DNA from 3 places in the Streptomyces sp. NPDC014623 genome. Region 2 is predicted to be linked to each of the others. Evidence: riboswitches for the same ligand, from Rfam matches in the RefSeq annotation. Region 2 holds a riboswitch; each other region holds the start of a gene.
What was found. A riboswitch is a leader RNA that binds a small molecule or an ion and turns the genes downstream of it on or off. The one in region 2 is predicted to bind thiamine pyrophosphate.
Positions count from the first base shown of each region.

Region 1: another riboswitch for thiamine pyrophosphate. It lies ahead of thiO (glycine oxidase ThiO); the one in region 2 lies ahead of ACF1FZ_RS26380 (thiamine ABC transporter substrate binding subunit).
Region 3: another riboswitch for thiamine pyrophosphate. It lies ahead of thiC (phosphomethylpyrimidine synthase ThiC); the one in region 2 lies ahead of ACF1FZ_RS26380 (thiamine ABC transporter substrate binding subunit).

Region 1 is NZ_JBIBZU010000003.1:195,818-205,809, forward strand. It holds gene ACF1FZ_RS07245 (class II 3-deoxy-7-phosphoheptulonate synthase) at 1-172, shown strand, start outside; gene ACF1FZ_RS07250 (bacterioferritin-associated ferredoxin) at 332-601, shown strand; gene bfr (bacterioferritin) at 650-1,129, opposite strand; gene ACF1FZ_RS07260 (sulfite oxidase-like oxidoreductase) at 1,285-1,917, shown strand; gene ACF1FZ_RS07265 (deoxyribonuclease IV) at 1,949-2,812, opposite strand; gene pknB (Stk1 family PASTA domain-containing Ser/Thr kinase) at 2,835-4,757, opposite strand; gene ACF1FZ_RS07275 (thiazole synthase) at 4,886-5,680, opposite strand; gene thiS (sulfur carrier protein ThiS) at 5,683-5,916, opposite strand; gene thiO (glycine oxidase ThiO) at 5,913-7,133, opposite strand; TPP riboswitch at 7,131-7,243, opposite strand; gene ACF1FZ_RS07290 (hypothetical protein) at 7,295-7,636, shown strand; gene ACF1FZ_RS07295 (NAD(P)/FAD-dependent oxidoreductase) at 7,665-8,906, shown strand; gene ACF1FZ_RS07300 (Rv2175c family DNA-binding protein) at 8,966-9,331, shown strand; gene thiE (thiamine phosphate synthase) at 9,478-9,992, shown strand, end outside.
Region 2 is NZ_JBIBZU010000018.1:96,859-106,850, forward strand. It holds gene ACF1FZ_RS26375 (ABC transporter permease) at 1-1,570, opposite strand, end outside; gene ACF1FZ_RS26380 (thiamine ABC transporter substrate binding subunit) at 1,615-2,709, opposite strand; TPP riboswitch at 2,781-2,897, opposite strand; gene rlmN (23S rRNA (adenine(2503)-C(2))-methyltransferase RlmN) at 2,976-4,082, opposite strand; gene ACF1FZ_RS26390 (phosphatidate cytidylyltransferase) at 4,563-5,654, opposite strand; gene frr (ribosome recycling factor) at 5,654-6,211, opposite strand; gene pyrH (UMP kinase) at 6,319-7,095, opposite strand; gene tsf (translation elongation factor Ts) at 7,253-8,089, opposite strand; gene rpsB (30S ribosomal protein S2) at 8,190-9,122, opposite strand; partial or broken gene ACF1FZ_RS26415 (murein hydrolase activator EnvC family protein) at 9,402-9,905, shown strand.
Region 3 is NZ_JBIBZU010000009.1:64,732-74,723, forward strand. It holds gene ACF1FZ_RS16505 (SsgA family sporulation/cell division regulator) at 70-507, shown strand; gene ACF1FZ_RS16510 (YibE/F family protein) at 572-1,927, opposite strand; TPP riboswitch at 1,999-2,133, shown strand; gene thiC (phosphomethylpyrimidine synthase ThiC) at 2,126-3,964, shown strand; gene ACF1FZ_RS16520 (hypothetical protein) at 4,252-5,067, opposite strand; gene ACF1FZ_RS16525 (metallophosphoesterase) at 5,248-6,306, opposite strand; gene ACF1FZ_RS16530 (LacI family DNA-binding transcriptional regulator) at 6,481-7,593, opposite strand; gene hisC (histidinol-phosphate transaminase) at 7,995-9,074, shown strand; gene ACF1FZ_RS16540 (cytochrome ubiquinol oxidase subunit I) at 9,362-9,992, shown strand, end outside.

The DNA.
Region 1 (9,992 bases), on a different contig from region 2:
CATCCACGTCGAGCTCACGGGCGACGACGTCACCGAGTGCGTCGGCGGCGGCCACGAGATCTTCGTGGACGACCTGCACCAGCGCTACGAGACGGCCTGCGACCCGCGCCTCAACCGCAGCCAGTCCCTCGACCTGGCCTTCCTGGTCGCCGAGATGTACCGCGACCAGTAAGGATCACCTTCGGCGACACCTGTGGGGCACGGATCGATGTGATCCGTGCCCCACAGGCGTACCGGGGCTTTTGTGTGCGGGGACTCGAAGGTAAGGTTAGGTTAGCCTCACCGAAACTTCGGGGCGGCGCAACGACCGACCCGTCGGGAGGTGAACCGCGTGTACGTCTGCTCCTGCTTCGGCATCACCGAAGAGCAGGTGAAGCAGCATGCGGACGGCGGAGCGTGCACGCCACGCCAGATCGCTTCCGCCTGCAAGGCCGGCACCGACTGCGGTGGCTGCGTCCGCAGGATCCAGGCGCTGCTCGGCCGGGGCGAATGCTCCCGTCGTGAGCTCGGCGAAGGACGTGCGGCGCCGGCGGGCGCCCCGGCCGGAGCGCCCGCCGCCCTCGGCCGCACGCCGGAGATCAGGCTTTCCGGCGCCGCCTGAGGAGCCCGTCCGGAACTCTCGCGGAACCGCGCCGCGGTCTTCGGCGGATCAGCTCTCCGGCTGCTCGATCACCTGGGCGATGTAGAGCGGCTCGCCGAGCTTCTCGATCAGCTCCAGCTGGGTGTCGAGATAGTCGATGTGGTGTTCCTCGTCGGCCAGGATCGCCTCGAAGATGTTCGCCGAAGTGATGTCACCCTTGGCGCGCATCACCTCGACGCCCCGCCTGAGGCGGTCGATCGCCTCCACCTCCACCTGGCGGTCGGCCTGGAACATCTCGGTGACCGTCTGTCCGACCCGCACGTGGAAGAGCCGCTGATAGTTGGGCAGGCCGTCGAGGAACAGGATCCGGTCGGTGAGGATCTCCGCGTGCTTCATCTCGTCGAACGATTCGGCCCGGGTGTACTTGGCGAGCTTCGTCCAGCCGAAGTTCTCCTGCATCTTCGCGTGCAGGAAGTACTGATTGATGGCAGTCAATTCGGCGGTCAGCTGTTCGTTCAGGAACTCGAGGACCTCGGGGTCGCCCTGCATCGCAGAGGCTCCTTCCAACCGGTGAACTGGGCACGTTTGCGCGCATCCTCGCATCGCGCCACGCAACCGTCCAGTAAGTGCATGCTTAGTACGAGTTGCCCGGATCGACTCTCCCCTGGTCATGACCACCCCTGCCTGTCTGTCACCATGGAGGCATGGGTCAGCCGGAAAGCCGGGAACACGGCACAGCGGAGCGGTCCGGGCTGCCACCGGGACAGCGGCTGCAGCGTGGCTGGCCGGTCACCCATTACGGGCCCGTGCCCAAGTTCAAACCGGACCGCTGGGAGTTCCGGGTCTTCGGGGCCACCGCCGACGGTGACAAGCACTGCTGGAATCACCAGGAATTCAGTGCGCTTCCCTTCTCCTCCGTCGTCGCGGACCTCCACTGCGTGACGAAATTCAGCATGCTGGGAGCCGAATGGGGCGGAATCCCGGCCCGCGAGGTCGTGGAACTGGCGCCGCCCGCGCCCCATGTCACCCATGTGATGGTCTGGGCCGAATACGGATTCAGCTCGAATCTCCGCATCGACGACTTCCTGTCGGACCGGACGCTGTTCGCCACCCATAAGGACGGCGAACTGCTCACCGCCGAACACGGATTCCCGCTGCGCCTGGTCGTACCGCATCTGTACGCCTGGAAAGGGCCCAAATGGGTCCGGGGCATCGAGTACATGACAGCCGACCGCCGCGGGTTCTGGGAAGAGCGCGGCTACCACAACATCGGCGACCCGTGGAGCGAACAGCGCTACTCCTACCAGGAGGAAGCCGGGGACGGCCCCGAGCTCTGAGCGGCCCGAAGCCGCCGTACGGAAGCCGCCCTCACCCGGCGGCGGAGCCCCGGAGCTCCTTCAGGCGAGCCACGTCCGCGGCATGACCCTCCTTGCCGCCGGGCGTCTCGATGACCAGCGGCACGCCTTCGGTCGCCGGATGCGAGAACAGCTCACGGAACGGCTCCACGCCGATGTGACCCGCACCGATGTTCTCGTGCCGGTCCTTGTGGGCCCCCGCCACGTCCTTGGAGTCATTGGCGTGGATCAGCTTCAGCCGCCCCTCGCCCACCGTGTCCACCAGCAGATCCAGGGTCTGCCGCATACCTGCGGGGCCGGCCAGATCGTGGCCCGCCGCGTAGATGTGGCAGGTGTCCAGACAGACCCCCAGCCGGGGATGGGAGTCCAGGGCGTCGAAATACGGGCCGAAGTCCCAGGTCCGCGAGCAGAGCGAGGATCCCTGCCCGGCGGTCGACTCCAGCAGCAGAAAGGGATCGTCGTCGCGGGTCAGTTCGTCCAGCAGCGGGAGCAGGTGCGTACGCACCTGGGCGAGGGCCTCCACGCGCGGCCGTCCGCCGGTCGCCGAGCCGGTGTGGACCACCACCCCCAGAGCACCGATCTCCCGCGCCCGGCGCAGGGAGTGGCGCAGCGACAGGACCGAACGCTCGACGGTGGCCTCGGTGTGCGAGCCGAAGTTGATCAGATACGGAGCATGGACGTACGCCGGGACCGACCCGGCCGCGCACTCCGAGCGGAACAGCTCGTCCTGCGCAGGGTTTCCGGGCGGTGTCGCCCAGCCGCGCGGATTGGCCACGAAGACCTGCACGGCCTCGGCCGCCAGCTCCCGGGCGTAGCCGAGGCCGGTCTTGGCGAGTCCGCCGGCCACGGGGACATGACCGCCTATCGGGTTGCGCATGTGCTGCCAGTCCTCGGTGGGTCTACAGGGCCTTGGTCCTGATGGTGATCGTGGAACCTTCGGCGGCCTTCTCGCCGCCCTCGACCGACTGGCTCCCGACCGTGTCGCTGAAGGAGAGCAACGGGCGGTCGACCTTGACCTCGAACCCTGCCTCCTCCAGTGTGCTCCGGGCCTGGCCGACGTCCTTGCCCGTGACATCGGGGACCTGGAGCATGCGCGGGCCCTTGGAGACCGTCAGCTCGACGGTGTCGCCCTCGGCGGCCTCCGCCCCGCTGCCGGGCGTCTGGCGGGCGATCTCGCCCGACGCCTCGGGGGAGTTGACCCGGCCGGCCAGCACCTTCGCCTCGAGGCCCGCCTCGCCCAGCGCGGCCTCGGCCTCCTCGACCGGGAGCCCGGTGACGTCGGGCACGTCGACGGGGCTGCCCTTGCTGACGACCAGGGCGACCGCCGAGCCGGGGCGGCGCTCGGTACCGGACCGCGGATCCGTACGGATCACCTTGCCCCGGTCGATCTCCTCGCTGAACTCCCGGGTCACCATGCCGGAAGCCAGCCCCGATCTCTTCAGCTCACGCCGGGCGTCGGCGAGCGCGAGGCTCTCGACATCGGGAACCTTCACGATCTCCGGACCGCGCGAGATCACCAGCTTCACCGTGCCGTTGCCGCGGATCCGCTCGCCGGAGCCGGGATCGCTGCTGATCACCGTGCCGCGCTGCACCGTGTCGCTGTAGGCGCGCTCGATCCCCTTCAGGTCGAGGCCCTCCTCGGTGAGCCGCTTCTCGGCAGCACTCTGGGTCTTGCCCATGAGCGGGGGGACCTGGGTGAACTGACCCGAGTTGATGTACCAGACGCCCGCCCCGGCCCCCAGCACCAGCAGCACGGCGACGAGCACGGCGACCGGCCCGCGCCGGCCGCGGCCTGCGAAGGGCCCGCGCCGCGGGCGGTCCGGCCCGCCGGGCGCGGGCAGGGGCATCTCCAGCCGGCTGGTGTGGTGCGCGGTGCCCTGACCGGCCGGGATGACCCTGGGGATCACGCTCGTACGGTCCTCGGTGGCGTCGTGGACCTCCGCGAGGGCCTGCGGAGGCATCGCGTCGAGCTGCTCCGGGGTGAGGGCGGCTCTCATCTCCCGGGACTCCGCGAGCAGGGCCACCGCGTCGGGCGGACGGGCGTCGGGGTCGCGCGCGGTTGCCGCGGCCACCAGCTCGTCCAGCCCGGCGGCCAGGCCCGGCACGGCGGCGGACGGCGCCGGGACGTCTTCGTTCAGGTGCTGGTAGATGACCTGGGCGGCCGTGTCACCGAGGTGGGGTTTTCCGCCGGTCAGCATCTCGTAGAGCACCACACCGCAGGCGTACACATCGGACCGGGTGTCGGCCGTGCCCTGCTCGATCTGCTCCGGGGCGAGGTACGACACCGTGCCCAGGAGCGATCCGGTGGTGTCGGTGGCGGTCCCCACCGCGCGTACGAGCCCGAAGTCGGCGACCTTCACCCGGCCGTCGTCCCCTATCAGGACGTTCTCCGGCTTCATGTCGCGGTGGACGAACCCCGCACGGTGCGCGGCGCCGAGCGCGGCCAGCACCGGTTCGAGGATGTCCAGAGCGGCCCGGGGCTGCAGCGCCCCGCGCTCACGAAGGACATCACGCAGGGTGCACCCCGCGACGTACTCCATCGCCAGGTACACGTACGCGCCCTGGGCGCCCTGGTCGAAGACACCCACCACGTTGGGGTGGGCGAGCCGGGCGACGGACTTGGCCTCGCGGATGAAGCGTTCGACGAACGCGGCGTCGGTCGCCAGAGCCGGGTGCATCACCTTGAGGGCGAGCACCCGGTCGAGCCGGGTGTCCACGGCCCGGTAGACCGTGGCCATACCGCCGACGGCGATGCGCGCATCGATGCGGTAGCGGCCGTCGAGCAGCTGCCCGACGAGGGGGTCCTGGAGGGTCGTGTCCACGGGGCGAGTCTACGAGCTGCCACGGGGACGACGGAGGGGCCAGGGCCTCCCGGGGGCCGTTCCGGTGCGGAGCCGTGACAGGGGCATGCACGTGCTGTGACCGTAGGGCCGCCGCCGGTGCCCGCTTCTCAGAAGGCGGGGCGCTCCGGATCCAGCACCGCGCGGCCCTCCGCCGGCGAGGACGCCTCGGCGAAATGGCGGCGCGGGATGCGTCCCGCCCGGTACGCCAGGCGCCCGCCGTCCACCGCGTGCCGCATCGCGGCCGCCATCAGCTCCGGCTCCTGCGCCCGGGTCACCGCCGAGGCGAGCATCACAGCGGAACAGCCCAGTTCCATCGCCAGCGCCGCGTCCGACGCGGTCCCCGCGCCGGCGTCCAGGATCACCGGGACCCCGGCCTGCTCGACGATCAGCTGGAAGTTGTGGGGGTTGCGGATGCCGAGCCCGGAACCGATCGGGGAGCCCAGAGGCATGATCGCCGCGCACCCCACGTCCTGGAGCTTGCGGGCCAGGACCGGGTCGTCATTGGTGTACGGCAGGACCGTGAAGCCGTCGTCGACCAGGATCTCGGCGGCGTCCAGCAGCTCGATCGGGTCGGGCAGCAGGGTCCGCTCGTCGGCCACGACCTCCAGCTTGATCCAGTCGGTGCCCAGCGCCTCCCTGGCCAGCCGGGCCGTCAGCACGGCCTCGCCGGCGGTGAAACAGCCGGCGGTGTTCGGCAGGACCTGGATCGAGAGGCGTTCCAGGACCGACAGCACCGAACCCTGCACGGTCGGGTCCAGCCGGCGCATCGCCACGGTGGTCAGCTCGGTGCCCGAGGCGATCAGGGAACGTTCCAGCACGTCGAGGCTGGGAGCCCCGCCCGTCCCCATGATCAGCCGTGACGAGAACGCGGTGGGTCCGAGCGTGAAGAGATCGTCGGACATGATCAGCCTCCCTGAACCGCTGTGAGTATCTCGACACGGTCACCCTCGGCGAGCGCGGTGGCGGACCACCGGCCGCGTGGGACGACGGCCTCGTTGACCGCGGCGGCGACCCCGGAGCGGGCCGTGGTCAGCTCCGTGACGAGGGTGTCCAGAGCGGTGCCGACGGGGACGGACCGCGCTTCCCCGTTGACGAAGACGGCAACGGTGGACGAAGAGGCGGGGACGGGCTGTGTCATACGGGCTGCTCCTGCGGCGTGGGGGCGGTGTCTTCGGGGGAAGGGCGCGGTGAGGTCTCCGGCGAGGCGGCGACGGGGGCGAAGCGGCGCGGTGCGAAGGGGCGGCCGACCTCGGGCAGCTCACCGGTGGTCAGCACGTGGGCCATCACATCGCCGGTGACGGGGGTCAGCAGCACCCCGTTGCGGTGGTGCCCGGTGGCGAGGTGCAGCCCGGGAAGGGCGGTGGGCCCCAGCAGCGGCGCGTTGTCCGGTGAAGCGGGCCGCAGACCGGCCCGGGTCTCCGTCAGCGGCAGTTCGGTGATGCCGGGCACCAGCTCGTGGGCGTCACGCAGCAGCTCGTACACCCCGCCGGCGGTGACCGTGGTGTCCCAGCCCAGTTCCTCGGTGGTCGCACCGACCACCAGCTCACCGTTCGCACGCGGGACCAGGTAGACGTGGCCGCCGCGCACGACGGCCCGCACCGTCCTGCTGAGGAAGGGGGCGTACGCGGGAGGCACGGTCAGCCGCAGCACCTGTCCCTTGACCGGGCGCACCGGCGGCAGCACCGCCCCGGGGAGCCCCTGGAGCCGGCCGCTGAGACTCCCGCCGGCGAGTACCACCTGGCCGGCGGCGAGTTCCGTGCCGTCCGCCAGGGCTGCTCCCGTGGCCCGGCCTCCCGTGACGGAGAGCCGCTGGACCCAGGCGCGGCGGAAGAGCACCCCCGCCCGCTCGCACGCGGTGACCAGCGCCGAGGCCAGCCGCCGGGGGTCCACCTGGTGGTCGCCGTCGACCCGCAGTCCACCGCGCACGCCGGGGGCGAGCATGGGTTCCAGGCGGCGGCACTCGCGGCCGCTGAGCCACTCGGACTCCAGGCCCGAACGCTGTTGCAGGGCGTGCAGCTCCCGAAGATGCGCCCGGTCGTCGGAGTCCAGCGCGACGGACAGGGTGCCGCAGGCGCGGAAGCCGGTCTCCTGCCCGCTCGCCTCCTCCAGCTCGGCCACGAACGCCGGATAGCGTTCGGCGGAGGCGAGGTTGAGGCCGAGGAGCATCTGCTCGCCGTAGTGGAGCTCGGTGACGGCGGCGAGCATCCCGGCCGCGACCTGCGCGGCCCCGCCGCCCGGGCGGGGATCGGCCAGCGTCGTGCGCAGACCCTGCTGGGCCGACCGCCAGGCGGTCACCAGGCCGATGATGCCGCCTCCGACGACCAGGACGTCGGAACTCTCCGCAGAGATACGCATGGGCGTCCAGCCCCTCCCTTCGCCGGCATGACCCGGATCAGGTTCGTACGGTCGGAGGCCGGACAGCCTCCCTCTCAGCCCGGTGCGTCCGGACTCCCGCGAGTGCCTTACGGTGGCCAGCCTAGACCCCACCACCCGCAGTCAGTAAGGGAGCCGTCCCCATGGCCCGTTCACTCGACGGTCTCGTCCTCGCGCCGGTCGCCGACCAGGCCCCCGGACAGGTCGGGACCCGGACCCGGTTCACGTATCACGAGCGGGACGGCCGGATATGGGCCGGGTACACGGGGGGCGACGTCGTACGCGGGCATCTCGTCGGCACCCGGGACGGGGACACCCTGGACTTTCGTTACGTCCAGCTGAAGCAGGACGGGACGACCTCCTCCGGACACTGCGTCTCGGCCGTCACGGAACTCCCCGACGGCCGGGTCCGCCTGGACGAGACCTGGGCGTGGGAGTCCCAGGAGGGCAGCGGGACGAGCGTGGTCGAGGAGCTCGCGAAGTGACGCGGCGTCAGGTGGCTAGGGTGGACGGGTGAGCGAGCAGACACAGCACCTTGCAGCGGGACACCGGTCGCGGGGCGTCGTGATCGTGGGCGCCGGCATGGCAGGTGTGCAGACGGCCGTGGCCCTGCGCGAACAGGGCTTCACGGGCCCCGTCACCCTGATCGGCGCCGAGCCGCACCAGCCCTACGACAGACCGCCCCTCTCCAAGGCGGTCCTGCTCGGCAAGGCGGAGGACTCCGCCTTCGACGTCGACTTCGAAGCCCTGGACATCACGCTGCGCCTGGGGCTCGACGTGACCGGCCTGCGCGCCGGCGCCCATGAGCTGGACACCCCTCAGGGGCCCGTCGCCTACGACGTGCTGGTCCTCGCCACCGGAGCGGAACCCGTCGCGCTGCCCGGTTCCGAGGGTGTACCCGGCGTCCACCTGCTGCGTACCCTCGACGACGCCGCCCGGCTGCGGCCCGTCCTGGAGCGGCAGCACGACGTGGTCGTCGTCGGAGCGGGCTGGATCGGCGCCGAGTTCGCCACCGCCGCCCGTGCGGCCGGCTGCGCGGTCACCGTCGTCGAGGCCGCGGACCGCCCCCTCGCGGGCACGATGCCCGCCGAGGTCGCCGCTCCGATGGCCGGCTGGTACACCGGGAGCGGGGCCGAACTCCTCACCGGCGCCCGGGTCGCACGCGTGGAACAGGGCGCGGTCCACCTGGCCGACGGCCGGACGGTCCCCGCCGGGGCGGTGGTCGTGGGCATCGGCGCCCGGCCCGCCACCGCCTGGCTCGCGGGTTCGGGCATCGCACTCGGTCCGGACGGCTCGGTCACCGCGGACAGCTCGCTGCGCACCTCCCTGCCCGATGTCCACGCGGTGGGCGACTGCGCCTCCTTCCCGTCCGCCCGCTACGGGCAGCGGCTGCTGGTCCACCACTGGGACAACGCGCTCCAGGGGCCCCGGACGGTCGCCGCCGCCCTCACGGAAGGCGCGCCCAGGACGTACGACCCGGTGCCCTACTTCTGGTCCGAGCAGTTCGGGCGCTTCGTCCAGTACGCCGGCCATCACGCCGGTGCCGACACGATGCTGTGGCGGGGCGACCCCGCGGACCCGTCCTGGACGGTCTGCTGGCTGAGGCAGGGGGTCCTGGTCGCCCTGCTGGCGGTCAGCAGGCCCCGCGACATGGCGCAGGGCCGCAAGCTCGTCGAGGCCGGGGCGCGGATCGACGCGGCGCGGGCCGCCGACTCCTCCGTGCCGCTGAAATCGGCGGCGCTCCGGGGGCGGTGACGGCCCCGTACGGTCGGCCCGGGTACCGGCTGCCGGTCCGGGATGGCACGCTTGTCCTTGTGACCGAGATTGACGCAAAGATCGATGCTCTCGTCCCCGCCTGGCTCCACCTTCCCGACATCGCGGAAATGCTCGATGTCGAGGTGACGCGCGTACGGCAGCTGGTCAAGGAAGGCCAGCTCATCGCCGTGCGACGTGGTGAGAACCGGACGCTCCAGGTGCCTGCCGCCTTCATCGACGGCAACAAGGTGGTCAAGGGGCTCGCAGGGACCCTGACGCTCCTGAGGGACGACGGCTACAACGACGAAGAGATGCTGGACTGGCTCTTCACCCCCGACCCGACCCTGCCCGGCACCCCCGCGCAGGCCCTGAGCGAGAATCGCGGTACGGAGGTGAAGCGCCGGGCCCAGGCGCTCGCTGTCTGACCGGACGACCGTGAGCGGGGTGCGGACCGTGGCACACGCGGCCCGCACCCCGCCGTCCCCGGGCCGCCGGCACGGCGGTCCGTCCACGTGCCGGACGATTCGCCGCCGCACGAATGATCCATCGACGTACCGACGGGGGAACCATCATGTCCACGCCTCGCACCCGGCTCTCCGGCGCCCGGCTCTATCTGTGCACGGACGCCCGCAAGCGGCAGGGCGATCTCCCCGAGTTCCTCGACGCCGTGCTGTCCAGCGGGGTGGACGTCGTGCAGTTGCGGGACAAGGGCATGGAGGCGGCCGAGGAGCTCGAACACCTCGCGGTCTTCGCCGACGCCTGCAAGCGCCACGGCGCGCTCCTCGCGGTGAACGACCGGGCCGACGTCGCGCATGCCATCGGCTCCGACGTGCTGCACCTGGGCCAGGGCGACCTGCCGGTCCCCGCCGCCCGCGCCGTGATCGGCGGCGACGCGGTGATCGGCCGCTCCACCCACGCCGAGGCCGAGGTCGACGCGGCCGTCGCCGAGGAGGGGACCGACTACTTCTGCACGGGCCCCTGCTGGCCCACTCCGACCAAGCCGGGCCGGTACGCCCCGGGCCTCGGCCTCGTGCGGTACGCCGCCTCGCTCGGCACGGCACGGCCGTGGTTCGCCATCGGGGGGAT
Region 2 (9,992 bases):
GCAGCGACACCGCGCAGACGAGCATGAGAATCGTGCTGAGGGCCATCGCCTGGCCGTAGTTGAGCTCTCCGGAACGCCCGAGCAGCCTGGCGACGGCGACCGGCAGGGTGGGGTTGTCGGGGCGGGCGATGAACACGGTCGCGCCGAACTCCCCGAGTGACACGGCGAAGGCGAACCCGGCCGCCACCAGCACGGCCCGCCGCACCAGCGGGAGGTCCACCTCCCGCCAGGCCCGCAGCGGCGAGGCGCCCAGCACCGCGGCGGCCTCCCGCAGCCGGTCGTCCACGGCGCGCAGGACGGGCAGCATCGTCCGTACGACGAAGGGGACACCCACCAGGGCCTGCGCGAGCGGGACGAGGATCCAGGACGTACGCAGATCGAGCGGCGGTTTGTCGAGCGTGATGAGGAAGCCGAAGCCGACGGTGACCGCCGACACCCCGAGCGGCAGCATCAGCAAGGCGTCGAAGCCCCGCACGAGCGGCCCCGCCCGCCTGGTCAGGGCCGCTGCGGCGAGGCCTCCGACCACGAGGGCGATGAGCGTCGCGACGAGCGCGTAGCGCAGGGAGTTGCCGATGGCGTCGAGCGGCGGGACCAGGAAGGTGGAGCCGCTGGCGTCGACGGTCCGCAGGGCCCGGTAGAAGCCGGCCCCGTAGCCGTCCGAGGTGTCCAGGGAGCGTTCCACCAGCACGCCGAGCGGCAGCAGGACGAGGAGCAGCACGGTCAGCAGCACGCCGCCGAGCAGCACCCGCTGCCCGGCCCCGCGAGGAGGCCGGGACGTCTGCGCCGGGTCCACGAGCCTCAGGGCCGTCTCCCGGCGCCGTACGGTCCACGCGTGGACGGCGAGGATGCCGGCGACCGCCGCGAACTGCACCAGGGTCAGTACGGCGGCCGTCGGCAGATCGAGCAGTTGGGCGGTCTGCCGGTAGATCTCCACCTCCAGCGTGGAGTAGGCCGGACCGCCGAGGATCTGGACGACCCCGAAGGAGGTGAACGTGAAGAGGAAGACCATCAGTGCCGCCGCGGCCACGGCCGGGGCGAGCGCGGGCAGGGTTACCCGCCGCCAGGCTGCGAGGCGGCCGGCCCCGAGCACCCGGGCGGCCTCCTCCTGCCGGGGGTCGAGCTGCGACCACAGGCCGCCCACCGTCCGTACGACGACCGCGTAGTTGAAGAACACGTGGGCGAGCAGGATCGCCCACACCGTGGTGTCGAGCCGGACCCCCCAGAGCTCGTCGAGGAACCCGCCGCGTCCCAGCAGCGCCAGGAACGCCGTACCCACGACGACGGTCGGCAGGACGAACGGCACCGTCACCACGGCCCTCAGCAGCTGTTTGCCGGGGAAGTCGAACCGGGCGAAGACGTAGGCGCCGGGCAGCGCGATCAGGAGGGTGAGTGCGGTCGAGGCGAGGGCCTGCCAGGTGGTGAACCAGAGGACGTCGAGGATGTCCGGCCGGCTCAGCACCGTGCCGATCCGGCCGAAGCGCCAGACACCGTCCGCCTTCAGCCCCCGGCCGACGATCGCGAGGACCGGGTAGGCGAAGAACAGCGCGAAGAACGCGACGGGCACGGCCATGAGGCCGAGCCGCACCGCGTTCCCCCTCCAGGAGGGCCGCGCGACTACTTCACGACGAGCGAGGACCACGACTGGACCCACTGCTCACGGTTCTTGGCGATCTTCTCCGGGGCCACGGTCGCCGGCTCGTCGACGGTCGCTCCGAACTTCGTGAAGAGCTCCGGCAGCTTCGCGTCCTTCACCACCGGGTTCACGAACATGTTCAGCGGCATGTCCTCCTGGAACTGCTTGCTGATCAGGAAGTCCAGCAGCGCCTTGCCGCCCGCCTCGTTCTTCGCGCCGTCCAGCAGGCCGGCGAATTCGATCTGACGGAAGCAGGTACCTGTCGCGACGCCCGTCGGCGCCTCGGCGGGCTGCGGATCGGCGTACAGCACCTCGACGGGCGGGCTGGAGGCGTACGAGACGACGAGCGGCCGGTCGGCCTTGGTCTTCTTGCCGCCCGCGGAGCCGGAGAACTCCTCGTTGTACGCCTGCTCCCAGCCGTCGACGACCTTGACGCCGTTGTTCTTCAGTTTCTTCCAGTAGTCCTGGTAGCCGGTCTCGCCGTAGGTGGCGACCGTGCCGAGGAGGAAGCCGAGGCCCGGCGAGGAGGTCGCGGCGTTCTCGGTGACGAGGAGGTCCTTGTACGCGGGCTTCAGCAGGTCGTCGAAGGACTTCGGCGGATCGAGCTTCTTGTCGGCGAAGTACTTCTTGTCGTAGTTGACGCAGATGTCACCGGTGTCGACGGGCGTGACCCGGTGCCGGCCCCTGTCGAGCTGCGTGCCGGCCGGGACGCGGTCCAGGCCCTTCGCCTCGTACGGCGTGAACAGGCCGTTGTCCAGGGCCCGGGAGAGCAGCGTGTTGTCGGCTCCGAAGAACACGTCGCCGCGGGGGGAGCCCTTGGTCAGGATCTCCTGGTTGAGCGCGGCTCCGGCGTCACCGCTCTTGAGCACCTCGACCTTGTAGCCGGTCTCCTTCGTGAACGCCTTCAGGACGGCGTCCGAGGCGTTGAACGAGTCATGGCTGACCAGGGTGACGGTCCTGGAGCCGGCTCCCGCATCGCCGGAGGCCCCGTCGCCGGAACCGCCGCAGCCCGCGAGCACGGTGGCACCGAGCGCGGCGGCGAGCGCCGTCGCCGCGTACTTCGTGGTGGTCTTCATGATGATTCCTCCTGGAGATGACCAGGAAGAGACGCGGCCCTGCCCGCTCGCGAGCGGGCAGGGCGCAACAGCTTGAGTAAGGTCCGAACTTCCTACCCGGAATGACCCGGGCGAGGTTCAGAGGGTCTGCGGCCGGCCTGTCCCCGGTGCCGCACTCTCAGCGCTGTGGCGCTCCCCTGCCGGAATATGAAGTTGGTTTCCGGGCCAGGCTACACCGGCCGGATCACGCCGGACCGGCCGGATGGCACCTGCCCGCCGGGAGAGCGTCAGCGCTCGGAGGCAGCCAGCTGTCCGCAGGCTCCGTCGATCTCCTGGCCGCGGGTGTCCCGGACGGTGACCGGCACGCCATGGGCGGCGATCGCCTCGACGAAAGCCTTCTCGTCCTCGGGCCGCGAGGCGGTCCACTTCGAGCCCGGGGTCGGATTCAGCGGGATGAGGTTGACGTGTACCCGCTTCCCCTTGAGCAGCCGGCCCAGCCGGTCACCCCGCCATGCCTGGTCGTTGATGTCACGGATCAGCGCGTACTCGATGGAGATACGGCGGCCGGACTTCTCCGCGTACTCCCACGCGGCGTCCAGGACCTCGCGGACCTTCCAGCGGGTGTTCACGGGCACGAGGGTGTCGCGCAGCTCGTCGTCCGGCGCGTGCAGCGAGACCGCGAGCCGGCATTTGAAGCCCTCGTCGGCGAAGCGCAGCATCGCCGGTACCAGGCCCACCGTGGACACGGTGATACCGCGCTGCGAGAGCCCCAGACCGTCCGGCTCCGGGTCCGTCAGCCGGCGGATCGCCCCGACCACGCGCTTGTAGTTCGCCAGCGGCTCGCCCATGCCCATGAAGACGATGTTGGACAGCCGCGCCGGGCCGCCCGGGACCTCGCCGTCGCGCAGCGCCCGCATGCCGTCCACGATCTGGTGCACGATCTCGGCGGTCGACAGATTGCGGTCCAGCCCTGCCTGACCGGTCGCACAGAACGGGCAGTTCATCCCGCAGCCCGCCTGGGACGAGATGCACATGGTCACCCGGTCCGGGTAGCGCATCAGGACCGACTCGACGAGCGTGCCGTCATGCAGCTTCCAGAGCGTCTTACGGGTGGTGTCGTCGTCACAGCTGATGTGGCGCATGACCGACATCAGGTCGGGGAACATCGCCTCGGCGAGCTTGTCACGCGACGCGGACGGGATGTTGGTCCACTCCGCCGGATCGTGCGCGTACCGCGTGAAGTAGTGCTGCGACAGCTGCTTGGCGCGGAAGGGCTTCTCGCCGGTCGCGGCGACTGCTTCCTTGCGCTCGTCGGGCGTGAGGTCGGCGAGGTGCCGCGGCGGCCTCTTGGCTCCGCGGGGCGCGACGAAAGTGAGTTCTCCGGGCTTAGGCATGGTTCTTCCAGTGTCGCAGACACACCGTGGTCCTCAGGGCCGCCGGTGCTCGGGCGGCTCCCCGGCCACCCGCGCCGGCCGTCGGCAGGCCGCCCACGGCCCGCGAGCGGCTCAGCCGTGCGCGGCGACGGTGACCGATCGCACGGCCGGCGCCCGGTGCCGGCGCTCCCGCCGGCCCGGGCCCTGCAGGGCCGAGCGCATGTGCCGGTGGAGTCCCATGGACCGGCGGCGCGTCCGGAGGACCCGGCAGCAGGAGCCGGCCGTGCCGGCCGCAGCCGAACTCGACGAGCGCCGGCAGCCCTCCGTGGTTCAGGCGGGCGTTCCTGACGGTGTGGGTCCTGTCCGGACTGTTCCTCCTCCCGCGGTTCCGCGGGAACGGCAGGAGGCTGCCCCGGCGTCGTTGAGCGCACACGGGCGGGGCCCGCCGTCCGGTGGACGGCGGGCCCCGTGGAAGAGCGACGCGGAAAGCCGTGGCTCCGCTCAGCCGGATCCCACGAACAGCACCAGCAGCAGCCACACGACCGGAGCACTCGGCAGCAGCGAGTCGAGCCGGTCCATGATGCCGCCGTGGCCGGGCAGCAGTGTGCCCATGTCCTTGATCCCGAGGTCCCTCTTGATCATGGACTCGCCCAGGTCTCCCAGCGTGGCACTGACGGCGACGGCGAGCCCCAGCAGCAGTCCCTGCCACCAGCTGCCGTCCTCGATCAGGAACTGCATGCACAGCGCACCGGCGGCCATCGCGAAACCGACCGCGCCCAGAAGGCCCTCACGGGTCTTCCCGGGACTGATGCGGGGTGCCAGCTTGTGCGTGCCGAAGCGCCATCCGACGGCGTACGCACCGGTGTCGGCGACCACCGTGAGCAGCAGGAAGGTCAGCACCCGCCACGCACCGTCGTCCGCGGTGAGCATCATGCTGACGAACGTCGCCAGGAACGGCACGTAGAACACGGCGAAGACACCGGCCGTGACGTCCTTGAGGTAGCCCTCCGGGGGCTTCGTCATCCGCCAGACGAGGACCGCGAGCGCGGTGAGCGCCATCGCGGTCCAGGCGCCCTCCGCGTCCCGCACGTAGCCGGCGACCACCATGGCGGCGCCGCCGACGGCGAGCGGCACGAGGGGGGCGTTGATCCCCTTGCGCTCCTTGAGGCGGGAGGCGAGTTCCCAGAGCCCCACCACCGCCGCGATCACGACCACACCGACGAAGACGGCCTTCACGATGAAGAGCGACCCGGCGACGACCGCGCCGAGCCCGAGACCGACCCCTATGGCGGCACGCAGATCACGCCCCGCACGCTTCCTGTGCGGCGGGGGCGTCGGCAACGGGGTGGACATGGGCTCCTGCGGCTCTTCGTCACGGAACAGGGGGCCGCTGACGCGGGCGGCGGCGTCCCTGTTCCGGTCGTCGCGGTCGTCAGCGTCTCTACCTGCGTCGGGAGCGTCCGGCACGATGGGCATGGGCCGAGTCTGCTGGGCGCCTCGCACATCGTATGCGGGACCCGCCGGAGCGGTCCCCGTCTCGGACGCGCCCCAGTAACCGGCTCCCTGCGGGGCGCCCCAGGAAGAGTCGTTCATCAGACTTCGAGCAACTCGGCTTCCTTGTGCTTGAGCAGCTCGTCCACCTGCGTGACGTACTTCGCGGTGGTGTCGTCGAGCTCCTTCTCCGCACGGCGGACCTCGTCCTCGCCGGACTCCTTGTCCTTGACGAGCTTGTCGAGCGACTCCTTGGCCTTACGGCGGATGGAGCGGATCGAGATCTTGGAGTCCTCGGCCTTGGTCTTGGCGACCTTGATGTAGTCCTTGCGGCGGTCCTGCGTGAGCTCGGGGAACGTCACACGGATGATGTTGCCGTCGTTGCTCGGGTTGACACCGAGGTCCGAGTCACGGATCGCCTGCTCGATGTTGCGCAGGGCGGTCTTGTCGAACGGGGTCACCACAGCCATCCGCGGTTCGGGGACCGAGAACGAGGCGAGCTGGTTGATCGGGGTCAGCGCGCCGTAGTAGTCCGCGACGATCTTGTTGAACATCGCCGGGTGCGCACGACCGGTACGGATCGCGGCGAAGTCCTCTTTCGCGACGACGACGGCCTTCTCCATCTTCTCCTCGGCCTCGAGGAGGATTTCTTCGATCACCACGTGCTCCTGCGTGTCTTGGGCGGACCCGGCATCGTCGGATCCTGCGTCGGCGTCCTCACCTGCACGGTGTCCGACCGGCAGGCCGTTGTCCATCTTCTGGGCCGTCAGGCCCGGGTGCTCTCTTCGCTCACCAGCGTGCCGATCTTCTCACCCTTGACCGCGCGGGCGATATTGCCCTCCGCGGTCAGCTCGAAGACGAGGATCGGGAGCTGGTTGTCACGGCAGAGCGTGATGGCGGTGGCGTCGGCGACCTTGAGATCGCGGGCGATCACCTCGCCGTACTCCAGCGCGTCGAACTTCACCGCGTCGGGGTTGGTCTTCGGGTCGGAGTCGTAGACCCCGTCCACGCCGTTCTTCCCCATCAGCAGCGCCTCGGCGTCGATCTCCAGGGCGCGCTGGGCCGCGGTCGTGTCGGTGGAGAAGTACGGCATTCCCATGCCGGCACCGAAGATCACGACGCGTCCCTTCTCCAGGTGCCGTACGGCACGGAGCGGGATGTACGGCTCCGCGACCTGACCCATGGTGATGGCGGTCTGGACGCGTGAGTCGATGCCTTCCTTCTCCAGGAAGTCCTGCAGCGCCAGGCAGTTCATGACCGTGCCGAGCATGCCCATGTAGTCGGACCGCGCCCGGTCCATGCCGCGTTGCTGGAGCTCGGCGCCACGGAAGAAGTTACCGCCGCCGATGACGACCGCGATCTCCGCGCCGTCACGAACGACCGCGGCGATCTCGCGGGCGATGGTGTGCACGACATCGGGGTCGACACCGAGCCCTCCGCCACCCGCGAAGGCCTCACCGGACAGCTTCAGCATGAAGCGCCCGGAAATCGTGCCGTCGTCGCGCTTGTGATCACCCTGTGTGGCGTCCGCGCCCTTGTTCATGGAGATTCTCCTCGTGCACATACGAAGAAGGCCATTGCCGGTGGGGCTGTGTCCCTCAGCGGCAATGGCCTCCTCGTCAGATCTGCGGTCGTCCGGCTGAGTGCGGCCGACGACTGCACCAGACCCTATCGGGGTCCACCGTTGTTCGCGGACGGACTCAGATGCCGACCTTGATGCGCGTGAAGCGCTTCAGGGTGACACCGGCCTCGTCCAGGACCTTCTGGACGGACTTCTTGTTGTCCAGCGCGTAGGGCTGGCCGAGGAGCGTGGCCTCCTTGAAGAAGCCGTTGACGCGACCCTCGACGATCTTCGGGAGCGCGGCTTCGGGCTTGCCCTCGGCGCGCGTGGTCTCCTCGGCGACGCGGCGCTCGGCCTCGACGACCTCGGCCGGGACGTCCTCGCGGGAGAGGTACTTCGGCGCGAAGGCGGCGATGTGCTGGGCAATGCCCTTCGCCAGCTCGGCGTCGGCCTTGTCGAGCTCGACCAGTACACCGATCTGCGGCGGCAGGTCGGGCATGGTGCGGTGCATGTAGACGGAGACGTAGTCGCCGGTGAACTGCGCGAAGCGGTCCAGGACGATCTTCTCGCCGAGGTTGGCGTTGGCCTCGTCCACGTACGCCTGAACGGTCTTGCCGGGCTCGATCTCGGAGGCGAGGAGCGCCTCGATGTCAGCCGGGGAGGTCGCGGCGACGTGGGCGGCGAGCGTGTTGGCGACGGCCTGGAACTTGTCACCCTTGGCGACGAAGTCCGTCTCGCACTTCAGCTCGAGCAGGACGCCGGACGTCTTGTCCTCGGAGACGACGGAGACGACGGCACCGTTCTCGGCAGAACGGCCCTCGCGCTTGGCGACGCCCTTCTGGCCCTTGATACGGAGCGCCTCGACGGCGCCGTCGACGTTGCCGTCGGCCTCGTCGAGCGCCTTCTTGCAGTCCATCATGCCGGCGCCGGTGAGCTCGCGGAGCTTCTTGACGTCAGCGGCGGTGTAGTTCGCCATGAGTCTGTTTCTCTCTCGAAGTCTGAAAGATCTACGGGTCAACGGCGGGGGCGGTGCGATGCACCGGCCCCCGCCGTCATTCAGCCGTGACTGACGGGTGTCAGGCCTGCTCGTCCGTGGCCGGAGCCTCGGCGGCGGGCGCCTCGGCGGGGGCCTCGGCCTGCTCGGCAGCCTGCTCGTCGGCGGCGGCGGCCGGCTCGGCGTCGGCGGCCTTCTCGGTCTCGGCGGAGGACTGGGCCTCTGCGTCGTCCTTCTTCTCGCCCGTGAGCAGGTCGCGCTCCCACTCGGCGAGGGGTTCGCCGGCGGCCTTCTCGCCCGGCTTCGAGTCACCGGTCGCGGCACCGGAGCGGGCGATGAGGCCCTCGGCGACGGCGTCGGCGATCACGCGGGTGAGCAGGGTGACGGAGCGGATCGCGTCGTCGTTGCCCGGAATCTTGTAGTCGACCTCGTCGGGGTCGCAGTTGGTGTCGAGGATCGCGACGACCGGGATGTGGAGCTTGCGCGCCTCACCGACGGCGATGTGCTCCTTCTTGGTGTCGACGATCCAGACGGCGCTGGGCACCTTCTGCATCTCGCGGATACCACCGAGGGTCTTCTCCAGCTTGGCCTTCTCGCGGGAGAGGACCAGGAGCTCCTTCTTGGTGAGGCCGGAGGCGGCCACGTCCTCGAAGTCGATGAGCTCGAGCTCCTTCAGACGCTGAAGGCGCTTGTAGACGGTGGAGAAGTTGGTGAGCATGCCACCGAGCCAACGCTGGTTGACGTACGGCATGCCGACGCGCGTCGCCTGCTCGGCGATGGCCTCCTGGGCCTGCTTCTTCGTACCCACGAACATGATGGAGCCGCCGTGGGCGACGGTCTCCTTGACGAACTCGTAGGCGCGGTCGATGTACGACAGCGACTGGAGCAGGTCGATGATGTAGATGCCGTTGCGCTCGGTGAAGATGAAGCGCTTCATCTTCGGGTTCCAGCGACGGGTCTGGTGACCGAAGTGGACGCCGCTCTCCAGCAGCTCCCGCATCGTGACGACGGCCATGGCCGTACTCCTTGAGGTACTCGGTTGTCGCGACCGCAGGATTGCTGTCGCGCCTGACGCCCCGACGCGCCGTGCCACAAGGGACCGAGGAGCGCGGCCACCGTCCGCAGAGAGGGAGGTGGCGGGGCGTGCGAAGTCGACCCGGTGACCCGGATCGCCAGAAGAAGTGTACGGGACCCGCCGGGTGCCGGGTGACGGCGATGTCCACAACCGCTCGGCCGTCCACAGATCCGGGCCATGATCCCCGCGGGACGCCGCCCCCGGGAGATCGTTGCCGTCATGTTCCGCTCACCTGGAAGAACCGTCGGCCCGCCCCGTGCCGCCCCGTCGGTGCGAGGCACACCGCCTGCCCCTCCGGCCACGCCGGCGGCAGCCCTCCTCCTCGCGCTGCCGGCCACGACGCTGGCCGCACTGCTCGTGGTCCTGCTGGGACCGTTCACCGCCAGGGCCGCGGCGGGCGCGCCGCCCGGCGGTGACCGCGCCTGGCCGCTCGCGGGCCGGCCCCTGGTCGTACGGGGCTGGGAGCCGCCCGCCGGCCCTTACGGGCCGGGCCATCGCGGAGCGGACCTCGCCGCTCCGCCGGGCACCCCGGTGCGGGCGGCCGCCTCGGGCCGGGTCGCCTTCGCGGGTCCGGTGGCGGGGCGCGGAGTGGTCTCCGTGGACGTGGCCGGGAGCGGGGAGCCGCCGCTCCGCTTCACGTACGAGCCGGTGCGGGCCCAGGTCACCGAGGGCGACGAGGTGGTGGCGGGGCAGGTGGTGGGGACCGTCGGGCCGGAGACGTCCCACTGCGCGTCCGGCTGTCTCCACTGGGGCCTGCGGCGCGGAGACGTCTATCTGGACCCGCTGTCGCTGCTCCCTCCGTCACTGCTC
Region 3 (9,992 bases), on a different contig from region 2:
ACCACGATGGCGTCAATAGGGCCACGGGGGATCATTCCTGGCCAGATTCATCTACTGCGGGGTTGGACGATGCGCGAGTCGGTTCAAGCAGAGGTCATGATGAGCTTCCTCGTCTCCGAGGAGCTTTCCTTCCGTATTCCGGTGGAGCTCCGGTATGAGGTCAGCGATCCGTATGCGATCCGGATGACCTTCCACCTGCCAGGTGACGCCCCCGTCACCTGGGCATTCGGCCGTGAGCTGCTGCTCGACGGCCTCAACAGCCCCAGTGGTGACGGCGATGTGCACATCGCCCCGACCGAACCCGAAGGGCTGTCGGACGTACACATCCGCCTTCAGGTCGGCGCGGACCGTGCGCTCTTCAGAGCCGGTACTGCGCCTCTTGTGGCTTTTCTCGACCGGACGGACAAGCTGGTGCCATTGGGGCAGGAGCACACGCTGGGTGACTTCGACGGCAATCTGGAAGAAGCGCTGGGCCGCATCCTCGCCAAGGAACAGAACGCCGGCTGAACGGGACGCTCCGGCTGAAACACCGCACGCCCGCGGCCCATGCCCATGCGTGCGGTGTCGCGGTTCACGCCTTGCGGCGTCGACCCTTTCCGGTCCGTGCGGGTGCCGGAGCTCCGGCTTCCGCGCCGAGCCCCGTGCGGTCCGCGGAGACCACCAGAGCCGCGAGCACCGTCGTCACCGGTACCGAGGCGACCAGCCCGATCGATCCGATCAGTGTACGAACGATCTCCTCCGCGACCAGCTCGCTGTTGGCCACCGTGCCCACACCGCTCTGCGCGATGGAGAAGAGCAGCAGCAGAGGAAGCGCCGCACCCGCGTACGCGAGCACGAGCGTATTGACGACCGAGGCGATGTGGTCGCGCCCGATCCGGATGCCTGCCCGGTAGAGCCGGCGCACACCCATGGTCGGGTCGGCCTGATGGAGCTCCCAGACCGCCGACGTCTGGGTCACGGTCACGTCGTCGAGCACGCCGAGAGATCCGATGATCACACCGGCCAGCAGCAGGCCGCTCATGTCGATACCCGGATACAGCCCGTGGATGAGGCCGGTGTTGTCATCCGTGTTGCCGGACAGGCTGGCCCAGCCGATGAAGAGTGAGCCGAGCAACCCGATCAACAGCAGGGAGATGAGGGTGCCGACGACGGCGACGGAGGTACGGGCCGTCAGCCCGTGGCAGGTGTAGAGGGCGATCAGCATGATGGCGCTGGCCCCGATCACCGCGACGACCAGAGGGTTCGAGCCCTGCAGGATCGCGGGCAGGATGAACAGGGTCAGCACGGCGAAGGAGACGGCGAGAGCGATCAGTGCCATCAGTCCACGCAGTCTGCCCACCACGACCACCACGAGGGCGAAGATCCCGGCGAGCAGCGCCATCGGGAACGAGCGGTCCACATCGGTCACCGAGTACTGCAGGTCCCGGGGCGCGTCGGGGGCGTACGCGACGACCACCCCCTGGCCCTGGCGCAGTTGCCGCGGCGCATCGGGCTGGACGACCTCGACGAACGTACGGCCCTTGTCCTTACCGGTCGTCACCTCGACCGTGGCCTTCTTGCACTGGCCTGTCCGCTCGTTGACCGCCTCCCGTCCCGAGGGCGTGGAGGTGTCTCCGGTCGGCGGTACCTGCGAGGCGTTGACGTCCGCGCAGTCGACCGGCACGACTTTCGTCACCCGCCCGTCCTGGGTCTGCCGGTCGAAACCGACACCTGTGCGCTCATGGGCGGGGGCACCGCCGGGCCAGAGCGCCACGAGGCCGACCAGGACCGCTGTGGCGAAGGGGATCACCACGGCCGCGATGACCTTGCGCAGATGTTTGGACACGGGCGCGGCAGGACCGTGGCTGTGGGAGTGGCCGTGTGCGTGACCCTGCGTGTTGTCTGATGCGGGGTCATGGGGTTCAGGGGCGCTTCCGGAGGACGTCACACGGCGATCATCCCAAGAAGTGGGGTGGCCCTCTGGCCAGCACGCCCGAAGGGAGGCTAGCGTGGAGGCGCATTTGTACACGCGGGAGCTCGGAGCACCGGGCTGAGAGGGCGCTGACCTCCGTATACCGAGTACGGGACACGCTGCGCCGACCGCCGAACCTGTTACCGGGTAATGCCGGCGTAGGGAGTAGGTCTCATGACCACAGCGGACGCACGCACGCCTGCCTCGACGGGGAACGCGCAGAAGGCGCGGCTCTCGGCGAGCGCAGTGACCACGGCGGACACCGACAGCGCGGGGAACGACGGGGCCGGGAAGTCCATCGGCTGGCACAAGGGGTACGTCCAGGGCTCACGCCCGGATCTCCGGGTGCCGGTTCGTCAGGTGCACCTCACCAACGGCAAGGACGTGACGCTCTATGACACGTCCGGCCCGTACACCGATCCCACCATCGACACCGATGTGCGCCGGGGCCTCGCCCCGCTCCGGGAAAACTGGATCATCGCCCGCGGGGACACCGAGGAGTACACGGGTCGTCCCGCGCGGCCCGAGGACGACGGGCTCAAGCACACTTCGCCGCGCGGAGGCCTGCGCAATCTCGACGCGGTCTTCCCGGGACGCCCGCGGCAGCCCCGCCGCAGCCGTGACGGCCGGCCTGTCACACAGCTCGCGTACGCCCGCCGGGGCGAGATCACCCCGGAGATGGAGTACGTCGCGATCCGGGAGAACGTCGAACCCGAGGTCGTGCGCGAGGAGATCGCGGCGGGCAGGGCGGTGCTGCCGGCCAACGTCAATCACCCGGAGATCGAGCCGATGATCATCGGCAAGCGTTTCCTGGTGAAGGTGAACGCCAACATCGGCAACTCCGCCGTGACCTCCTCCATAGAGGAGGAGGTGGACAAGATGACCTGGGCCACCAAATGGGGCGCCGACACGGTCATGGACCTCTCCACCGGCCGCAACATCCACACCACCCGTGAGTGGGTCCTGCGCAACTCCCCCGTCCCGATCGGCACCGTTCCCCTCTACCAGGCGCTCGAGAAGGTCGACGGCCGGGCCGAGGCGCTGACGTGGGAGATCTACAGGGACACGGTCATCGAGCAGGCGGAGCAGGGCGTCGACTACATGACGGTGCACGCCGGTGTCCGGCTGCCGTACGTCCCGCTGACGGCGCGTCGCAAGACCGGAATCGTCTCGCGCGGCGGGTCCATCATGGCGGCCTGGTGCCTGGCGCACCACAAGGAGTCGTTCCTGTACGAGCACTTCGAGGAACTCTGCGAGATCTTCGCGGCCTACGACGTGACGTACTCGCTCGGCGACGGGCTGCGCCCCGGTTCCATCGCCGACGCCAATGACGAGGCACAGTTCGCCGAACTCCGCACGCTCGGTGAGCTCAACACGGTCGCCAAGCGGTTCGGTGTCCAGACGATGATCGAGGGCCCGGGCCATGTCCCGATGCACAAGATCAAGGAGAACATCGATCTCCAGCAGGAGATCTGCGAGGAGGCGCCGTTCTACACGCTGGGCCCCCTCACCACCGATGTCGCCCCCGCGTACGACCACATCACCTCGGGCATCGGTGCGGCGATGATCGCCTGGTGGGGAACGGCGATGCTCTGTTACGTCACCCCCAAGGAGCACCTGGGGCTGCCGAACCGCGACGACGTGAAGACCGGCGTCATCACGTACAAGATCGCCGCTCATGCGGCGGACCTCGCCAAGGGGCACCCAGGGGCTCAGGAGTGGGACGACGCCCTGTCGGACGCCCGGTTCGAATTCCGCTGGGAGGACCAGTTCAATCTGGCACTCGACCCGGACACCGCGCGGGAGTTCCACGACGAGACGCTGCCGGCCGAGCCCGCGAAGACGGCGCATTTCTGCTCGATGTGCGGACCCAAGTTCTGCTCGATGAAGATCTCCCACGACATCCGGCGGGAGCACGGGGGCACCCAGGCCGAAATCGACGCGGGCATGGCCGAGAAGTCCAAGGAGTTCGCAGCGGCGGGCAACAGGGTCTATCTGCCGATCGCCGACTGACCGGCTGACCGGCCGATGAGCCGGTTGCACCGCAACGTCACGGCGTCGTCCCGGTCGCTGTCGGCCGGGATGACGCTGTTCGCCCTCCTGCTGGTCTTCCCGCGCACCGCGGGCGCGCGTGAGGTGTAACGAGCACGACCTGAACCCGGGGCCGGCTCCGCAGGGTGTCTGAACTCCCCCCGGAGCCACCGGGGGAGGCCGGGCCGGCTGGTCACCGCTCCGGCCTCCGTCGTACCGGGCGCAGGGCGTCAGCTGTTCCGGCCCGGGCCTGGCCCGCCCGGGCCTGATCACTCCGGCTGATGCTCGGGACCGCCGAAGTCCGGGCTGGTGAAGTCGGGACTGGTGAAGGTCGGGCGCGGACCCGCCGAGGAGCCGTTCTCCGGCCCGGAGAAGTCCGGTCTGCTGTAGCCGATCTTCGGGATCCGGCCGGCCGGACGGTGCGGCGTCCGCGGAGCGGTGCCGGCGGCCGGGTCGGCCAGCGCGTCCCGCAGGAAGGGCAGGAGGCCGCGCTCCAGCAGTGCGTGGCGCCAGGCTTCCCGGGCGCGTGCCACGTCCTCCGGCAGTTCCTCCTCCTCGTCCATGGCGGGCAGCGCGGTGGCGCCGTTGCGCAGGGCGGTGACGAGGAGTCCCACCGCGGCGACGAGGATGGCCGCAGCGGCGACGGCCGCGAAGAACCAGCCCGCGGCGACCATGGTCCCCGCGAAGGCCGGAGCAGGGTCGAGCGCCTTCAGGGGGTAGCCGATCAGCAGGAATATCAGAGCGGCCGTAGCCGCGAGGACGGGCGCCAGTACGGTGATCACCGCCAGGGTGCCGGCACCCGTTTCGTCGCTCTCGGGACCGAAGGCGGACGTGTGCGCATCCAGGTCGCCCGGTCCGCGCAGCTCTTCGCGGGCCTTCACGTAGTGGTCGTACTCGGTCGCGGCCGCCGCGGTGATCAGAGGCGTGGCGTCGAGCGCCATCGTCCGCAGCTGTTCCGCGTTGAGGCGGTCACCGACTCCGTCCAGATCCGGTCGTTCGTGAGCATGACGCAGTGCGTCGGCAAGGATCCGCTCGTACTCGGGGCGGTCCTCGGCCAGCAGGTGCGGAGCGCTTTTCATGTGCATCCCCCGATGCTCCGTAGGGCCTGATCGACCGCGTGGCCGGGCGATCGGGCGGAAACGGAGGAGAGCCTGCTACTGATACGCCGATGGTAGAGCGCCTACGGCACGGCGTGACAGGGGGTTTCCGGAAATAGACGCAGCCGTCGGCGGTGCCGGGCCGCGGTATGTCTTCCCCGGTGACCGTCAGTCGTGCAGGGGGAGTTGGACGACCAACAGCTTTCCGGCCATCGTCACACCGCCGTCCATGGCGATGGCGAGTCCTTCCGCGTAGACGTGGGGGCCGTCCACCACGGGCCGCGCCATGTCCTCGCCCTCCTCCGGCCCGACCTCTCCCAGCAGGTACGGAATGGGGCTGTGGCCGTGGACGACACGCTGCCCGCCGTACGTCGACATCAGTTCGCGGACGGCCTGTGCACCTCCCTCGTCGCGGAAGGCGAACCGCTTGGTGAGTTTGCGGAAGAGGTCCCAGCACTCGTCGGCGTCGTTCCGCGTGAGAATGGCGTGCACCGTGTCGTTGACGTCCTCGATGGTGGATCCGTAGTCGAGGTAGGCCGTCGTGTCGGAGTGCATCAGCAGGTGCCCGTCCTCCTCGACGACCGCGTCGAGCCGGGCCATCCACTGGAGGTGGACGTCCTGGAGCCGTTCCATGTCCGTCTTCTGGCCGCCGTTGAGCAGCCAGGCGGCCTGGAAGGTCGCGGTTCCGGCGCCGGAGTTCACCGGGGTGTCACCGAACCTCTTCGCGCCGAGCAGCAACAGTTCGTGGTTGCCCATGAGGGCCTTGCAGTAGCCGCCGGCCGCCGCGGCCTCCGCCGAGAGGCGCATCACGAGATCGATGACGCCGATGCCGTCCGGGCCCCGGTCGGTGAAGTCGCCGAGGAACCAGAGCCTGGCGTTGCCGGCGGACCACTGTCCGTCGGCGTCGACGAGTCCCTGCTCACGCAGGGCGGCCAGCAGCTCGTCCAGGTAACCGTGGACGTCTCCGACGACGTACAGCGGCCCGCGGCCGGATTCGTCGGCGGGCCGGGCCTCGGGGACGGTCTGCACCTGGACGGTGTCGCCGCGGTTGATCACGGGAAGATCGCGCTCGGTGGGGGTGTACCCCTCCGGCGGCTCGTCACCCACCGCGACGTTGCCGGGGTGCGGCAAGGGCGGAGGCATCGGTACCTGCGCATACGGCGGTACGCGGAAGTCGCGCAACGTCGCTGTCCGCACCACGGGTTCCTGACCGGCCCCCTGAGTCATCGACCCCTCCACCACCGTCGCGCCTCCGTACACCTGACGGGCCCTGCCTGGTAGAGGTGGTCCGCGGTGTCGTGCGCCCATCATAGGAATGCGGATCGTGCTGTGTGACGCACCAGGGGTGGTGAATCCGTGCGCGCACCTGGTTCATCGGCCGTTTGGTCCGGATTGACCTGATCAGTCCCTGGCGGGTGACCGCGGAGCGCTGACCGTGGTGCGCGGCGGACGCCGCTGGGAGGACGTCCGGACGATGAGCTCCGTCGGTATCACCTGCTCCACAGGGCCGTCGTGTTCCACCCCTTCGATGGCGTCGATGAGGAGCTGGACGACCGCCGTGCCGATTCTCCGGGGCTTCAGCGAGAGCGTGGTGATGGGGGGTTCGGTCGACGCGTACACGGCGGATTCGCTGCAGCAGACCAGCAGGAGGTCCTCAGGGACCCGCAGGCCGTAGCGGCGCGCGGCGGCGAGCAGATCGGTGCCGTTGGGGTCGAAGAGCCCGTAGACGGCGTCAGGGCGGTCCGGGCGGGCGAGGAGGCGGTCCGCGGCGACCGCCCCCGCGCGGGGGTCGTGAGCCGGATAGGACTCGTAGACCGGATCCTGGCCCACCCGCTCGCACCAGTGGAGGTAGGCGGTGGTGGAGAGGCGGGTGTACGTGTCGGTGGTGGTGCCGGTCAGCAGCCCGATGCGGCGGGCTCCCGCGGCCGCGAGGTGGTCCAGGAGGTCGAGGACGGCCGCCCGGTGATCGTTGTCGACCCACGCGGTGACCGGGAGCGTGCCCGCCGGCCGCCCGTCGGAGACGACGGGAAGGCCCTGGCGCACGAGTTCGGTGACCACCGGGTCCTGGTCGGAGGGGTCGATGACGACCGTCCCGTCGAGTGCGACGTTGGACCAGACGTCGTGACGTGAGGTGGCGGGAAGGATCACGAGGGCGTAGCCACGGGCTAACGCAGCCGATGTGGCGGCTCTCGCCATCTCCGCGAAGTAGGCGAATTCGGTGAAGGTGAAAGGTTCATCCCCGTACGTGGTCACGGTCAGGCCGATGAGTCCCGACTTGCCGGTACGGAGGGTTCGGGCCGCCGCGGACGGGCGGTAGCCCAGCCGTTCGGCGACCTCGCGGACGTGGCGGCGGGTGGCGTCCGGAAGCCTGCCCTTGCCGTTGAGGGCGTCGGACACGGTCGTGATGGAGACCCCGGCCGCTGCGGCTACGTCCCGGATCCCCGCCCGTCCCTGCCGGCCGCTGCGCCGGGGCGTTTCTGTCCGGCTCACCTGGTGCTTCCCTGCTGCTGTCATGGCGAGCCGATAGTAGGGCTCCGATGCCGGGTCGGGCCGGTCGCATATGCATACGTTGACAGGCACGTTTCTGCATGATCAAAAAGGCATAGATGCCTTGCTAAGCAAGGTTGTTGAGGGCATCAGGGGCGATGTGTCATGTGTCGGCGCACATGGACCTACTGAATGCTCCATGTCTCGAAGAGGTCTCAACTCACCTGTTCGAGGGATGCGCGCCACGGAGCGAGCGACCGGCGTGCGCCGGGATACGCGGCGCTCCCCTCCCGAAGCCGGCCGGAGCCGCACGGGACAGGTGTTTCCCGTGGGGGAGGACGATTTCGGATCCGGGCCGTTCGCACGGATGCCCAATCCTCATAGGGTGAGCAGTATTGATGTGAACGGATGGTCGAGGAGGACCTGCGGTGAGCGAGACGAGCCCCAAGCTGCGCGCCGAGCTGGACGGCGTCCCTGCGTATGTGCCGGGCAAGCCGGCGTCCGCGGAGGGGCCGGTTGCCTTCAAGCTCTCCTCCAACGAGAACCCGTATCCCCCGCTGCCGGGAGTCATGGAGTCGGTGCTCGCCGCGGCAGCCGCCTTCAACCGCTATCCCGACATGGCGTGCACCGGTCTGATGAACGAGCTTGCCGACCGGTTCGCCGTGCCGGTCTCGCACCTGGCCACCGGTACGGGGTCGGTCGGTGTCGCACAGCAGCTGCTCCAGGTGACCTCGGGCCCCGGTGACGAGGTCATCTACGCCTGGCGCTCGTTCGAGGCGTATCCGATCATCACGCAGATCAGCGGCGCCACGTCCGTCAAGGTGCCGCTGACCGGCGGGGAGGTGCACGATCTCGACGCCATGGCCGGCGCGGTCACCGACCGTACGCGGATGATCTTCGTCTGCAATCCGAACAACCCGACCGGCACGGTGGTGCGCCGGGCGGAGCTGGAGCGGTTCCTGGACCGTGTCCCTGACGATGTCCTCGTGGTGCTCGACGAGGCGTACAGGGAGTTCATCCGGGACGCCGACGTGCCCGACGGCATCGAGATCTACCGGGACCGGACCAACGTCGCGGTCCTCCGGACCTTCTCCAAGGCGTACGGCCTCGCGGGTCTGCGCGTCGGATTCGCCGTGGCGCACGAGCCCGTGGCGGCGGCGCTGCGCAAGACGGCCGTCCCCTTCGGCGTCAGCCAGGTCGCCCAGGACGCCGCGGTCGCCTCGCTGCGTGCCGAGGACGAGCTGCTGGGGCGGGTCGGGTCGCTCGTCTGCGAGCGTGCGCGGGTGTACGAGGAGCTCGTGCGGCAGGGCTGGACCGTACCGGAGTCCCAGGCGAACTTCGTCTGGCTGCGGCTCGGGGACCGCACGCTCGAATTCGCCGGGATCTGCGAGCGGGCGGGTGTGGTCGTGCGGCCGTTCGCCGGTGAGGGCGTGCGGGTCACGATCGGGGAGACCGAGGCCAATGACGTGTTCCTGAAGGTGGCGGAGTCCTTCCGTCGGGGACGATAGCGCTGCCTGATCACTCCCGGTGGCCCCCGACCTCGATGACGAGGCCGGGGGCCACCGGTCTTTCCGTGCCCGGCGCCGCCGCCCGCACCTCCGGCGACCTGTCCGGTTTCGGCTGGCTCAGGGTGGGTCGGCCGGAAAGGACCCCCCGCTCGACGCCTTCGAAGACATGTGCGCCATAATGCTTGTGAATGTGAACGCGTTCACAAGCGTGCCCCGCTTTCTCCCTTGATCGGGTGGATTGACCGGGGGTCCGCGGCTGTGATCACGGCGACGTAAGGAGAAGAGTCGTGGACCTGGCTCTGGCACCGGAGACCCTGGCGCGGTGGCAGTTCGGCATCACCACCGTCTACCACTTCCTGTTCGTCCCCCTGACGATCTCGCTCGCCGCGCTCACCGCCGGCCTGCAGACCGCCTGGGTGCGCACGGACGACGAGAAGTACCTCAGGGCGACCAAGTTCTGGGGAAAGCTGTTCCTGATCAACATCGCCATGGGCGTGGTCACCGGCATCGTCCAGGAATTCCAGTTCGGAATGAACTGGTCCGACTACTCGCGGTTCGTCGGTGACGTCTTCGGCGCTCCGCTCGCCTTCGAGGCGCTGATCGCCTTCTTCTTCGAGTCCACCTTCATAGGCCTGTGGATCTTCGGCTGGGACAAGCTGCCGAAGAAGATCCATCTCGCCTGCATATGGATGGTGTCCATAGGCACGATCCTCTCGACCTTCTTCATCCTGGCCGCCAACTCCTGGATGCAGCACCCGGTCGGCTACCGCATCAACGAGGAACGCGGCCGTGCCGAGCTCACCGACTTCTGGAAGGTGCTCACCCAGGACACCGCGCTCACCCAGTTCTTCCACACCATCACGGCGGCCTTCCTCGTCGGAGGCGCCTTCATGGTCGGCATATCCGCCTTCCACCTCG